DNA from 2 places in the Mesorhizobium huakuii genome. Region 2 is predicted to be linked to the other one. Evidence: predicted binding sites of a transcription regulator. Region 2 holds the regulator's gene; the other holds the start of a gene.
What was found. Region 2 encodes PhoB, which activates phosphate uptake and scavenging genes when phosphate is short. Its sites were predicted from a motif close to TGTCATNNANCTGTCAT; they were not measured.

Region 1: HB778_RS01075 (esterase-like activity of phytase family protein) is a predicted target of PhoB. The motif match lies at 2,941-2,957, and genes of this name have one in related genera.

Annotation. Positions count from the first base shown of each region.
Region 1 is NZ_CP050296.1:216,329-223,206, forward strand. It holds gene HB778_RS01065 (trimethylamine methyltransferase family protein) at 1-338, opposite strand, end outside; gene HB778_RS01070 (GcvT family protein) at 351-2,762, opposite strand; gene HB778_RS01075 (esterase-like activity of phytase family protein) at 3,070-4,545, shown strand; partial or broken gene HB778_RS01080 (L,D-transpeptidase) at 4,616-5,406, opposite strand; gene HB778_RS01085 (MATE family efflux transporter) at 5,606-6,878, shown strand, end outside.
Region 2 is NZ_CP050296.1:2,227,763-2,234,640, reverse strand. It holds gene pstC (phosphate ABC transporter permease subunit PstC) at 1-948, shown strand, start outside; gene pstA (phosphate ABC transporter permease PstA) at 952-1,803, shown strand; gene pstB (phosphate ABC transporter ATP-binding protein PstB) at 1,800-2,603, shown strand; gene phoU (phosphate signaling complex protein PhoU) at 2,629-3,336, shown strand; gene phoB (phosphate regulon transcriptional regulator PhoB) at 3,356-4,045, shown strand; gene HB778_RS10890 (ROK family protein) at 4,200-5,447, opposite strand; gene xylF (D-xylose ABC transporter substrate-binding protein) at 5,716-6,756, shown strand.

The DNA of each region.
Region 1 (6,878 bases), 2.0 Mb from region 2:
CCGGCTTGCGCACGGATCGACTTCGGCGCCGAGGCCAGTGCCGCCACCACCATGTCGCGGCCGATGCGCACCATGTCGGTGTCTGCATCGACCACCGCGCCGGCGCTGGCGAAATATTCGCGCGCCTGCGGCAAAAGCACCTTGATGCCGAGTTCCTCCAGCACGCGCAGCGCCGTGTCGTGGATGGCGGCGACCTGATCGTCGGAAAAGATCGGTTGCGGCAGGAACGGGTTCTTCAGCGACCGGTAATTGGGCCGGCGGCTGCTTTCGCTGCCGGCCTCGCCCGTGCGTCCACGCCGGCGTTCGCGCCTGCTGTCTCGTGCCGCGTCATCGACCATCGAAAATCCTCCTCATTGCCGCATCGCCTTGCCCGCGGGATCGTAGGGCGAGGCCGCTATGATCCGTGCCGGCCGCTCGACGCCGACAATGTGCACCGAAAGCGCCGTCCCCTCCTCGGCAAAATCGTCGTCGACCAACGCCAGCGCGACGCTCTTGCCGATCGTGTAGCCAAAGCCGCCCGAAGTGACGAAGCCGACGCGCCGGCCCTGATGCCACACCGGCTCGAAGCCACTGGCGTCGGCATCGACGGCGTCGATCTCCAGCGTCACGATCCGTTGTGACGTCCCGGCATTGCGCTCCTTCAGCGCCGCCTCGCGGCCGACGAAATCGCCCTTGTCGAAGGCGATGAAGCGGTCGAGGCCTGTCTGGCCAGGCGTGTAGCCCTGCGTGAATTCGCGCGACCAGATACCGAAGCCTTTCTCCAGCCTGAGCGCATTGAGCGCGTAGTAACCGATCTCGGCCAGGCCGAGATCTTCACCGGCGGCAAGCAGCGTGTCGCGCAGTGTGGCATGAATGGCCACCGGGCAACTGATCTCGAAGCCGAGTTCACCGGCGATCGAGAGGCGGGCAACCCGCGCCCGCACCATGCCGATGTCGAACGCGCCGCAGGCCATGAATGGCAGTGCCGCGGTGGAGACGTCCTGATGCGTGGTGCGTTCGAGGATATTGCGGGCATTCGGCCCGGTCAGCAGGAAGCCGCTCATCGCGTCGGAAATGTCAGTGACAGCAACCCCTTCCGCCGCCTGGCTCTCGAACCAGCGCATGTGGAATTCCCTGAGATAGTAGGAACCCATCAGCCAATAGTCACTGCTGCCCCAGTTGATCACGGTGAGGTCGCCCTTCAGCCGCCCATTCGGCCCGAGCATCGGCGCCAGCCGCGCCTGTCCCGCTTTCGGCAGCTTGCAGGCAAGCAGCCGGTCGAGCCATGTCTCGGCGCTTGGCCCCGACACTGCATAGCGCGCATAGGCCGAGATATCGACGAGACCAGCGGCGCGCCGGACCTGCAACGCCTCGTCGCCGACGATGTCGAAGGCGTTGGAACGCTTCAGCGTGGTGTTCTCGCGAAAACCCATCGGCGCGAAATAGGCCGGGGTTTCCAGCCCCCACGACGCCGTCCATTCGCAACCCGCCGCCGTCATGCCGTCGTAAGCGCCGGGGCGCTTCAAGGGCCTGCCGGCGGGAAGCCGCTCATTGGGAAAGGTCATGACGAAACGACGCGAGTAGAATTGCCGTGTCGTCTGCGCGAGATACTCGCGGTTGGCGGCGAAGGCGCCGTAGCGGGCGATATCCATGCCGAAGATGTCGGCCTGCGGTTCGCCGTAGATCATCCATTCGGCCAGCGATTTTCCGACACCGCCGCCCTGGCTGAAGCCGGCCATGACGCCACAGGCGACCCAGTAGTTTTTCAGGCCGCGCACCGGTCCGACGATCGGATTGCCGTCGGGGGTAAAGGTGAAGGCGCCGTTGACCCATTTGCGGATGCCGGCCGTTGCCAGGCAGGGAAAGCGCTCATGCGCCTTGGCGAGTTCCGGGCTGATGCGATCGATGTCTTCCGGGATCAGCTCGATGCCGTAGTCCCATGGCGCGCCATCCATGTTCCAGTGCTTCGGGTTCTGCTCATAGACACCGAGCAGCACGCCCTTTCGTTCCTGGCGCAGGTAGGAGAATCCGTCGAGATCGACGGCGATGCCGATCTCGCGATCCAGTGCCGCGATCTCCGGAATGTCCTCGGTGATGAAATAATGGTGCTCCATCGGCGTCACCGGCAGGTCGACGCCGGCCATGCGGCCGAGCTGCTTTGCCCACAGCCCGCCGGCGTTGACGACATGTTCGGCAACGATGATGCCCTGCTCGGTGACGACGTCCCAGTGGCCGTCCGCGCGGGACTTCAACTCGACGACACGGTTGCGCAGGATGATGTCAGCACCGCGCTTCTTCGCGGCACCCGCATAGGCGTGCGTGGTGCCGTAGGGGTCGAGATGGCCTTCGTTGGAATCGTGCAGTCCGCCGAGCACGCCGGTGACGTCGACGATCGGGCAGATCGCTTTGATCTCGTCAGGCGTCACCAGCCGGGCGGTTTCGATGCCGACCGACTGGAACACCGCCCAGGCCGATTTCAGCCATTCCCAGCGCTGGGAGTCACTGGCGATGTTGACGCCACCAGTCATGTGCAAGCCGATATCCTGGCCGGACTCGGCCTCGATCTCGCGGTAGAGGTTGATGGTGTAGTCCTGCAGCGCCGCGACGTTGGGATCGGCATTGAGCGCATGAAATCCGGCCGCCGCATGCCAGGTCGAACCGGCGGTCAGTTCGGCACGCTCGATCAGCGCCACGTCAGACCAGCCGAACCGCGTCAAATGGTAGAGCACCGAGGCGCCGACCACCCCACCCCCGATAACCACTGCGCGATAATGCGGCTTCAAGGCTTCCCTCCCGGTCTGTCCAAGGCCGGCACCATATACGCACTGGACATAAGTGTCTAGTGCGGCCCAGAACACACCTCGCCTGACCGAACCAACACGTGGCGAGGTGATCAATTCGTTGGCTCGGGCACACGTTTCTGTCGGCGCGTGACGAAGCCGGCGGGCATGTACCGCGCGCTGTCACGCAAGCATCATGTTCGCGCCGTAGATCGCTTTGGGGGGCGCGCGCGGCATCATCGATGTACGCCTCTTTCAGCTTTTCGTCCTTCGGCCGCTCCGGCACGCTTTGTCACAAAGAGGATTGTCCATGAAACACCTGCACCGAACCGCCTCGCTCGGCGTCGCGCTGGCCCTGTTCACCGCCTTGACGCCGGCACTGGCCGACAGCACCGCGACCGTCGGCGCCACCAGCTTTGTCAACAAGGGTCTGGTCGGTGTCGGCCGCATCCCGGCCGCGCAGCGCGACAAGTTCGGCGAGACGTTCGGCTCGGGTTCCGGCATGGCGATCGACACCGCCAGTTGGACGCATGAAGCGGGCACCTATAAGGGTTCGCTCTGGCTGCTGCCGGATCGCGGCTACAATGTCGCCGGCACCACCGATTACCGGCCACGCCTCAACACCATCGGCATCGAGTTCACCCCGGCGGCAGCGGGCGCTGCCGGCCAGCAGCAGACCGAAGTCAAGGCGACGCTGGCCGACACAATGCTGCTGACCGACGACAAGGGCGCCGACGCCACCGGTCTCGATCCGCTGTCGGATGTGCGCCCTGCCGCCGGCGACATGCCGATGCTGCCCGTCGCCACCAATGGCAAGCTCGCCCTCGACAACGAGGCGATCGTGCGGCCGCCCGACGGCTCGATGTTCATCTCCGACGAATATGGCCCCAACATCTACCGGTTCTCGGCGCAAGGCCGCCTGCTGTCGGCGACCCAGCCGCCGGCGGCGCTGGTGCCGATGCGCAAGGGCGCGCCGAACTTCTCCTCGGACAATCCCGGCCCTGGTGCTGCCGAACCCGATCCGAAGGACCCCGAGACCGGCCGCCAGAACAACCAGGGCCTCGAGGGCATGGCGATGACACCGGACGGCAAGTTCCTGATCGCCGTGCTGCAGTCGGCGACAAAGCAGGATGGCGGCGATTCCGGTTCGACCCGGCAGAACACGCGGGCGCTGGTCTATGACGCCTCCGACCTCGCCCATCTCAAGCTGGCGCATGAATATGTCGTGCCACTGCCGGTGTTCAAGGATGCCAAGGGCAAGACCAAGATCGCCGCCCAAAGCGAGATCGTGGCGCTGTCGGACACGTCCTTCCTGATGCTGGCGCGCGACAGCGGCAATGGCCAGGGGGTGAAGGGCGACACATCGCTGCTGCGCCAGATCTTCGTCGTCGACGTTTCGGCCGCGACCGACATTGCCGGCGGCGCCTTCGATGCCGCCGATAAGCCGGTCGCGCCCAAGGGCGTGCTCGATCCCTCGGTGACGCCGGCCAAGCTGACGCCGTTCATCGACATCAACGACAATGCGCAACTCAATCGCTTCGGCCTGCACAATGGCGCGCCGAACGACCACAACAACCTGTCCGAGAAGTGGGAGGCGATGTCGCTGGCCAGCGTGCTCGATCCGAAGCTGCCCGACGACTATTTCCTGTTCGTCGCCAATGACAACGACTTCCTCGCCCAGGACGGCTTCCAGGTCGGCGCCTCCTACAAGGCCGATGACGGCGCAAATGTCGACACCATGTTCCTGGTCTATCAGGTCACGCTGCCCGGCCTCGCCAAGAAGTAGTCGCATACAAAAGGCGGGCGCGCCCGGCGCGTCCGCCTCAACGACCTCAAACGGCCGACCATGAGGACGCCTATTTCAAGAACTCAGCGTCCTTCGGCACGCCCGCATCGATCGGCTCGGCCGTCCTGCTCGACACGGCCATGATCTTGCCGGCAGCCGACAGATTGGGACGCACGAAAACCGGTGCGGGACCGTTGACGCGGCTGTAGAGGTCGATGATGTCCTGGTTCATAAAGCGCACGCAGCCCGACGATGCGTTCTTGCCGATGGAATCCCACTCCGGCGTGCCGTGCAGCCGGTACATCGTGTCCTTGCCGTCCCGGAAGAGATAGAGCGCGCGGGCGCCGAGCGGGCTCTGAGGGCCGGGCGGCATGCCGTCCTTGAATTTCGCCAGCTCCGGCCGGCGCTGGATCATTTCCGGCGGCGGCGTCCACACCGGCCACTTCTTCCGCGCCTGGACCACGGCGCTGCCGGTCCAGCCGAAGCCGGCCTTGCCGAGGCTGACGCCGTAACGGATGGCCTTGCCGCCATCGCGCACCAGATAGAGGAAATGCTCGGAGACATCGACGACGATCGTGCCTGGTTTTTCACCGGTCGGGTCGGCCACGATCTGGCGCACGAACTTCGGATCGAGCTTGGCGACCGGGATTGCCGGCAGCTGAAAACCCTCGTCGGTGCGCGCCGCGTACATGCTGGCGGCATCACCGAACGCCGTATCCGGTGGCGCCGCGCCACCGGCGGCGGCGTCACCACCTCCGTCGTGGTGCACGCCGAAAGCGCCACGGAAGCCGCGCTCAAAGCGGACGCACCGAGAAACGCGCGCCGGTTCAGGCGCTCGGAAAACAGCGGACTATCGGACATGAATCCCCCAGCAATTCACAGGATCTGACAAAGAATGCGGGCCCCACGCCCCCAACGACCAATATCCCATTCCGAGGGCTTTGAGAACATGATTAGATCAACACACGCCAGCCGGAATTTTCCGACGCCGCATCGGCCTGTCTCCTTGAATCGGCAATCGTCGCGGACTCAGATAAGCCCTCTGCCATGACCGAAAAAAATGCCCACGCGCCGGCGCACCGGCGACCTGACCAGCGGCCCGATCCCGCGTACGCTGCTGTTGTTTGCCTTGCCGGTGCTGGGGTCGAACGTGCTGCAGTCGCTCAACGGGTCGATCAATGCCGTCTGGGTCGGCCGCTTTCTCGGTGAATCAGCGCTGACCGCCACCTCCAACGCCAACCTCGTCCTGTTCCTGATCCTGGGCACTGTGTTCGGCATCGGCATGGCGGCGACCATCCTGGTGGCGCAGTCGGTCGGCGCCCGCGACCTGCCCGAGGCGCGCCGCATCGTCGGCACCAGCGCCACCTTCTTCTTCCTGGTCTCGGTGGTCCTCGCCATCTGCGGCTGGATCTGGGTCGACGCCATCCTCAACACGCTTGGCACACCGCCAGACGCCTTGCCGCTGGCGCGTTCCTATCTGCGCATCATCTTCGTCGCCGTGCCGATGATGAACCTCCTGTCCTTCGTCATGACCGTGCTACGCGGTGCGGGCGACTCACGCACGCCCTTCCTCTTCATGGCGCTGGCAGTCGTCCTCGACATCGTGCTCAATCCGCTGCTGATCCGCGGCATCGGCCCCTTCCCCGAACTTGGCATCGCCGGTTCCGCCACCGCGACGCTGATTGGCCAGACGGTGAGCGTCATCGCCATCCTGATCGTGCTCTACGCGCGCAAGCATCCGTTGCGGCTCGCCGGCGCCAATCTCGCTCTGCTGCGGCCGGACCCTGTATTGCTGCGAATCGTCGTCTTCAAGGGCGTGCCGATGGGCCTGCAGATGATCGTCATTTCGGTGGCGGCACTGACGGTGATGGGCATCGTCAATTCCTACGGTTCGCAGGTCGCCGCAGCCTACGGCATCGCCGCGCAGTTGTGGACCTATATCCAGATGCCGGCGCTGGCCATCGGTGCGGCGGTCTCCTCGATGGCGGCGCAGAATATCGGCGCCGGCCGCTGGGACCGGATCGGGCGCGTCGCCGCGTCCGGCGTCGGCTTCAACCTCGTCCTGACCGGTTCCCTGGTCGCGCTGCTGTGGCTCTTCGACCGCCCGATCCTCGGCCTGTTCCTGAGCAGCGACAGCGCGGCGATCGACATCGCCGCCCACATCAACACGGTCGCGTCCTGGTCGTTCATCCTGTTCGGCATCACCATCGTACTGTTTGCCACCGTGCGCGCCACTGGTGCGGTGATGCCGCCGCTGATCATCTTGGTGATCTCGGTGCTTATCGTGCGCACCGGCTTTGCCTATTTCATGCGCGGCGTGATCGGCGAGGAAG
Region 2 (6,878 bases):
GGTTCGCGCGACGCCACCGTTCGACGGTTCGCGCTGACCGATTCGATCTTCCATGGAATGACCCGCGCCGCCGCCATATTGGTGCTGGTCCTGCTCGGTGGCGTTGCGATCTCGCTGGTAGCCGGTTCCTGGCAAGCTCTGTCGACCTTCGGCTTCTCCTTCCTGACCAGCGAAAGCTGGAACCCGGTGACGGAGAAGTTCGGTGCCCTGGCGCCGATCTACGGCACCATCATCACCTCGGCCATCGCCATCCTGATCGCCGTGCCGCTCGGCATCGGCATCGCCATCTTCCTCACCGAGCTTTGCCCGCGTCCGCTTCGTCGCCCGATCGGCATGGCGGTGGAATTGCTGGCCGGCATCCCTTCGATCATCTACGGCATCTGGGGCCTGTTCGTGCTGGCGCCGTTCCTGCAGACGACGGTGCAGCCTTTCATCATCAACGTGTTTCACGGCGTTCCGGGCCTCAACGGCCTGTTCGCCGGTCCCCCTTACGGCATCGGCCTGCTGACCTCGGCGATGATCCTGGCCATCATGATCCTGCCTTTCATCACCTCGATCACCAAGGACGTCTTTGATACGGTGCCATCGGTGCTCAAGGAATCGGCCTATGGCATCGGCTGCACGACCTGGGAAGTCACGCGCCGGGTCGTCATTCCTTACACGCGCATCGGCATCATGGGCGGCGTCATGCTCGCTCTCGGCCGTGCGCTCGGCGAAACGATGGCGGTGACCTTCGTCATCGGCAACGCGCACCGCATCTCGACGTCGCTGTTTGCGCCGGCAACGACCATCTCGGCGACCATCGCCAACGAATTCACCGAAGCGGTCGGCGATCTCTACACCTCCTCGCTGGTGGCGCTCGGCCTGATCCTGTTCGTCATCACCTTCCTGATCCTTGCCATCGCCCGCTACATGCTGATGCGCATTGACGCCCGCACCGGAGCCTGACCGATGTCGACAGCCGCATCGCTTCACCAGAGCCGCAAGCGCAAGAATGGCGTGATGATGACGCTGTGCGTCGTTGCCGCCGGCATCGGCCTTGCCTGGCTGGCGCTGATCCTTGGCGCCCTGCTCTACAAGGGCCTGTCCGGCCTCTCACTGTCGGTCTTCACGGAAATGACGCCACCGCCCGGCGATGCCGGCGGCCTGCTCAACGCCATCTACGGCAGCATCGTGATGACCATCATCGGCATCATCGTCGGCACGCCGATCGGCGTGTTGGCCGGCACCTACATGGCCGAGTACGGCCGCTTCTCGAAGCTCACCACCGTGGTGCGCTTCATCAACGACATCCTTTTGTCGGCTCCGTCGATCATCATCGGCCTGTTCGTCTATGAGCTGATGGTGCGGCCGATGGGGCATTTCTCAGCAATCGCCGGCGCCGTCGCACTTGCCATCCTGGTCATCCCGGTCGTGGTGCGCACCACTGAAGACATGCTCAATCTGGTGCCAAACGCCTTGCGCGAAGCCGGCACCGCGATCGGCGCGCCGCGCTGGGTGGTGATCCGCTCGGTTGCCTACCGCGCCGCACTTTCCGGCATCGTCACCGGCATATTGCTGGCCATCGCCCGCATCTCCGGCGAGACGGCGCCGCTTCTTTTCACGGCGCTGAACAACCAGTTCTGGTCGAGCAATCTCAACGCGCCGATGGCCAGCCTGCCTGTCACCATCTTCCAGTTCGCTCTCAGCCCTTACGAGGAATGGCAGCAGCTGGCCTGGACCGGCGCACTCATCATCACATTGACGGTTCTCGCGCTCAGCATCTTTGCGCGCAGCCTGACCGGACGCAGAGAGGACAAATGAGCCAGATGTTGTCTCCAGACATGACGATCGCCGCCGAGGCGGTGGCCAAGGCCAAGATCGAGGTCAAGAACCTCAACTTCTACTATGGCCAGTCGAAGGCCCTGAAGGATATCACGCTGTCGCTGCCCGAACGCAGCGTCACCGCCTTCATCGGCCCTTCGGGCTGCGGGAAGTCGACGCTGCTGCGCGTCTTCAACCGCATCTACGAGCTCTATCCCAAGCAGACCGCCGAGGGCCAGGTGCTGCTCGACGGCCAGAACGTTCTCGACCGCTCGCAGGACCTCAACCTGCTGCGCACCAAGATCGGCATGGTGTTCCAGAAGCCGACGCCGTTCCCGATGTCGATCTACGAGAACATCGCTTTCGGCGTCAGGCTCTATGAGAAGATCAGCAAGGCCGAGATGGACGGCCGTGTCGAGCAGGCGCTGAAGCGCGCGGCACTCTGGACCGAGGTCAAGGACAAGCTCAATGCCAGCGGCCTCAGCCTGTCGGGCGGCCAGCAGCAGCGGCTGTGCATCGCCCGCACCGTGGCGGTGAAGCCGGAAGTCATCCTGCTCGACGAGCCGGCCTCGGCGCTCGACCCGCTGTCGACCGCCAAGATCGAGGAGCTGATCGACGAATTGCAAGCCGACTACACGATCGTCATCGTCACCCACAATATGCAGCAGGCGGCGCGCGTGTCGAAGCAGACCGCCTTCATGTATCTGGGCGAACTGGTCGAGTTCGACAAAACCGAGAAGATCTTCACGTCGCCTCGCGAGAAGCGCACGCAAGACTACATCACCGGCCGCTTCGGCTGATCGCACGCATACGAGGACCAGGATCATGGCCGAACATACAGTCGCAGCCTTCGACGAGGATCTCGGACAGATCAGCAGACTGATCAGCGACATGGGCGATCTCGCCGGCTCGATGGTCGGCGGTGCCACCAAGGCACTGCTGAATTCCGACAATGCTCTGGCACAGCGCGTGGTCTCCGACGACGCCATCATGGATGCGCGCCAGCGCGAGCTCGACGACCGCGCCATCACACTGATCGCCAAGCGCCAGCCTATGGCCGACGATCTGCGTCATGTCGTCGGCTCGATCCGCATGGCCGGCGACCTCGAACGCATCGGCGATCTTGCCAAGAACATCGCCAAGCGCGTCGGCACCGTCGGGCTCAGCGCCACGCCGCGCGATCTTTCGCACTCCATCGACGCCATGGCGCAGCTGGTGTTGATCCAGGTGCAGGGCGTGATCGAAGAGTATGCGGCGCGCGATGCCGCCGCGCTGGCGAAGCTGCGCGCCGACGACGAGCGCATCGACGTCAAATACACCTCCGTCTTCCGCGAACTGCTGACCTATATGATGGAGGATCCGCGCAACATCACGGCTTGCACGCATCTGCTGTTCTGCGCCAAGAATCTCGAACGCATCGGCGACCATGTGACCAACATCGCCGAAAACGCGTACTATGTCCTGACCGGCACGCAACTGCCCGCCAACCGTCCAAAACAGGACGAGACGGCGATGTCGGCGCCGGCGGCCTGAGCGCAGGGGTAACCAATCGATGATCGCACCACGCATCATGGTGGTGGAGGATGAGGAGCCGCTTGGCGTGCTCCTCCGCTACAATCTGGAATCGGAGGGTTACCAGGTCGAGGTGGTGACACGCGGCGACGAAGCCGAAATCCGCCTGCAGGAAAACGTGCCCGACCTTCTGGTGCTCGACTGGATGGTGCCGGCGGTGTCCGGCATCGAACTCTGCCGGCGCCTGCGGATGCGGCCCGAGACCGAGCGGCTGCCGATCATCATGCTGACCGCGCGCGGCGAGGAAAGCGACCGTGTGCGCGGCCTTTCGACCGGCGCCGACGACTATCTGGTCAAGCCGTTCTCGACGCCGGAATTCATGGCTCGCGTCAAGGCGCTGCTGCGCCGCGCCAAGCCGGAAGTTCTGTCCAGCGTGCTCAAGGTCGGCGACATCGTGCTCGACCGCGAATCGCACCGGGTCTATCGCAAGAAGAGCGAGATCCGGCTCGGGCCGACCGAGTTCCGCCTGCTCGAATTCATGATGCGCCATCCCGGTCGCGTGTTCTCGCGCAGCCAGTTGCTCGACAATGTCTGGGGCGAGACGATCTACATCGACGAGCGCACCGTGGACGTGCATGTCGGCCGGCTGCGCAAGGCGGTCAACAATGGCCGCATGCCCGATGTTATCAGGACCATTCGGGGGGCGGGCTACGCGATCCGCGAGGATTAGGGATATGCTGATATTCAGGTGATGCCGGCCTGCGAATGGCGGTTTCCCGCGCTTCCGGTACTCACGGACCCAAATGTCCGCTCCGTTCCGGTTCTCGGAACCCGCCATTCTCGACTCGGCCTGACCTGAATCTCAACATATCCCTGCGCGTTACTCAGGCAACGTTCTTGCCGGCAACGCCTGACTTACCCTGCCCGCCCGGCGCGAAAATCTCCTGGTCGACGAAGGTCAGTGCGCGCATGGCGCAGCCTTCGCGGATCAGCGGCAGTTCGTTCGGTTCGGTGTCGAAGGAAATCGATTTCGAGTGCTGGCCGCCAGCGGTCTGGGCGATCGCCTCGCGCAATGCCGGCTCGATCAGGTCGAAGGCGGCGGCGCTGACGCCGACCATGGCGACGGGTGCGGGATCGATCAGCGCGAACAGGCTGCCGAGGCCATAGCCGAGCGCCTCGCCGGCTTTACGATAGGCTTCGCGCTCGGGCCCGTCCCGTTCCCGCGCCGTCGCGGCCAGTGCCCGCATCTGGGCGTCGCTGACATCTGCGACCGGCTCGGTGTCCTCACCGAGCTGCCGGGCATTGCGCCAGATGGCGTAGTTGCCGGCATAGGCCTCGACGCAGCCGCGCCGCCCGCAGCGGCAGAGCGCGCCGCCTGGCCGATGGATCATGTGGCCGAACTCGCCGCCCGAGGAATGGGTGCCGGTGAACAGCTCGCCCTTCAACACCAGCCCCATGCCGATGCCGTGCGAAAGCAGGATGGCGATGAAGTCGTCGCGGTAACGCTCGGGATCGCGCCAGCGCAGCGCCACCGCCATCATGTTGCAGTCGTTTTCCATGGTGGCGGGGATGCCGAACTCGGCTTCGAGTATATCGGCGAAGGCGATGTCGGTCTGTGGCGTGATCGGCGACCACAGCATCGCCCGGGCCTCGGTGTCTGTGATGCCCTGGATTGCCAGTGCGATGCGGGCGACGCTGCGCACGTCGATATCGGGATCCTCGAGGCGCCGCCGCACGATGGCGACGCATTCGCCGATCAGCGCCTCGCGCGACATGGTCAGCGTGTCCAGCCGGCGCTGTTCCTCCGATATCACCTGGCCGGCATAGTCGATGACGGCGACGGACAGGAAATTCAGCGACAGCACCACGGTCATGACGGCCGCGGCCTCCGGGTTGAGGCCGAGGCCGACCTGCGGCCTGCCGCGCTTCAGCGAGCCGGCCTCGCTCGGCTTGCCTTCGGCCAGGATGCCTTCACCGATCAGATCGGAGGAAATCGCCGATATGGTCGAATGGCTGAGGCCGGTGGTCGCGGCGATCTCGGTGCGCGAGGGCCGGCCGGCCCGGCGCACGGCCGCAATCACCATGGCGCGGTTGCGCCGGCGCAGATCGTCGTGACGGATTCCGACCGACATGTTTTCCACATCCTCCCGGTCGCCGCGGTTCCTCCGGCCCCTCAAACGCCGCGTGCGACACGGTCAAATACTGGCAGAAGCGGCCCGTCCTGTCATTTATTTATTCCGAGGCTCGAAAAAATTCGCAGGGACATCAAAATCCATCAGAATCGTTGTTGACAGCGTTCCGGTGTTGGACCAGTGTTTTTCGAGGCTCGAAAAAATAGAGCCTCTGTGCCGGCCTTAGGGCCAGTTTGGTCGCGCCATACGCGGCGCAGGGAGGAATATCATGAAGAGATTCACAGCCGCCATCCTGGCGGGTGTCGCCATGTCGCTGACGCTTGCGTCGGTCGCGCAGGCGAAGGACAAGGTCATCGGCGTTTCGTGGTCCAACTTCCAGGAAGAGCGCTGGAAGACTGACGAAGCCGCCATGAAGAAGGCCATCGAGGCCGCCGGCGACAAGTACATTTCCGCCGACGCACAGTCCAATCCCGGCAAGCAGCTTACCGATGTCGAGAGCCTCATCTCGCAGGGCGCCAATTCGTTGATCATCCTGGCGCAGGACGCCTCGGCCATCGGCCCGGCCGTGCAGAAGGCGTTGGACGAAGGCATTCCGGTCGTCGGCTATGACCGCCTGATCGAGAACAAGGACGTCTTCTACCTGACCTTCGACAACAAGGAAGTCGGCCGCTTGCAGGCCGCTGCGGTGTTCAAGGCCAAGCCGGAAGGCAATTATGTCTTTATCAAGGGCTCGGGCGCCGATCCGAATGCCGACTTCCTGTTCTCGGGCTCGATGGAAGTGCTCAAGGCGGCCATCGACAGCGGCAAGATCAAGAATGTCGGTGAGGCCTATACGGATGGCTGGCTGCCCGCCAACGCCCAGAAGAACATGGAACAGTTCCTGACCGCCAACGACAACAAGGTCGATGCGGTCGTCGCGGCCAATGACGGCACCGCCGGCGGCGTCGTCGCGGCGCTGACGGCGCAAGGTCTCGCCGGCACCGTGCCGGTGTCGGGCCAGGACGGCGACCATGCCGCGCTCAACCGCATCGCGCTCGGCACCCAGACCGTGTCGGTTTGGAAGGACGCGCGCGAACTCGGCAAGAACGCCGCCGAGATTGCCTCGCAGCTGGCCGACGGCAAGAAGATGACCGACATCGCCGGCGTCAAGGACTTCACGACGCCTGGCGGCAACACCGTCAAGTCGCTGTTCCTGACCCCGGTCGCCATCACCAAGGACAATCTCAACGTCGTCATCGACGCCGGCTGGATCAAGAAGGACGAAGTCTGCGCGGGCGTCGCTGCCGGCAGCGTCGCGGCCTGCAACTAAACGGCGCAATACGGTTCGATATCGACGCCGCGGCCCAAAAGCCGCGGCGTTTCTCCAGGGGCTTCCCGCTTCAAGTGACTGCGGAAAGCAAATAGCATCCATGTTCCGGCATCCGCGCCAGA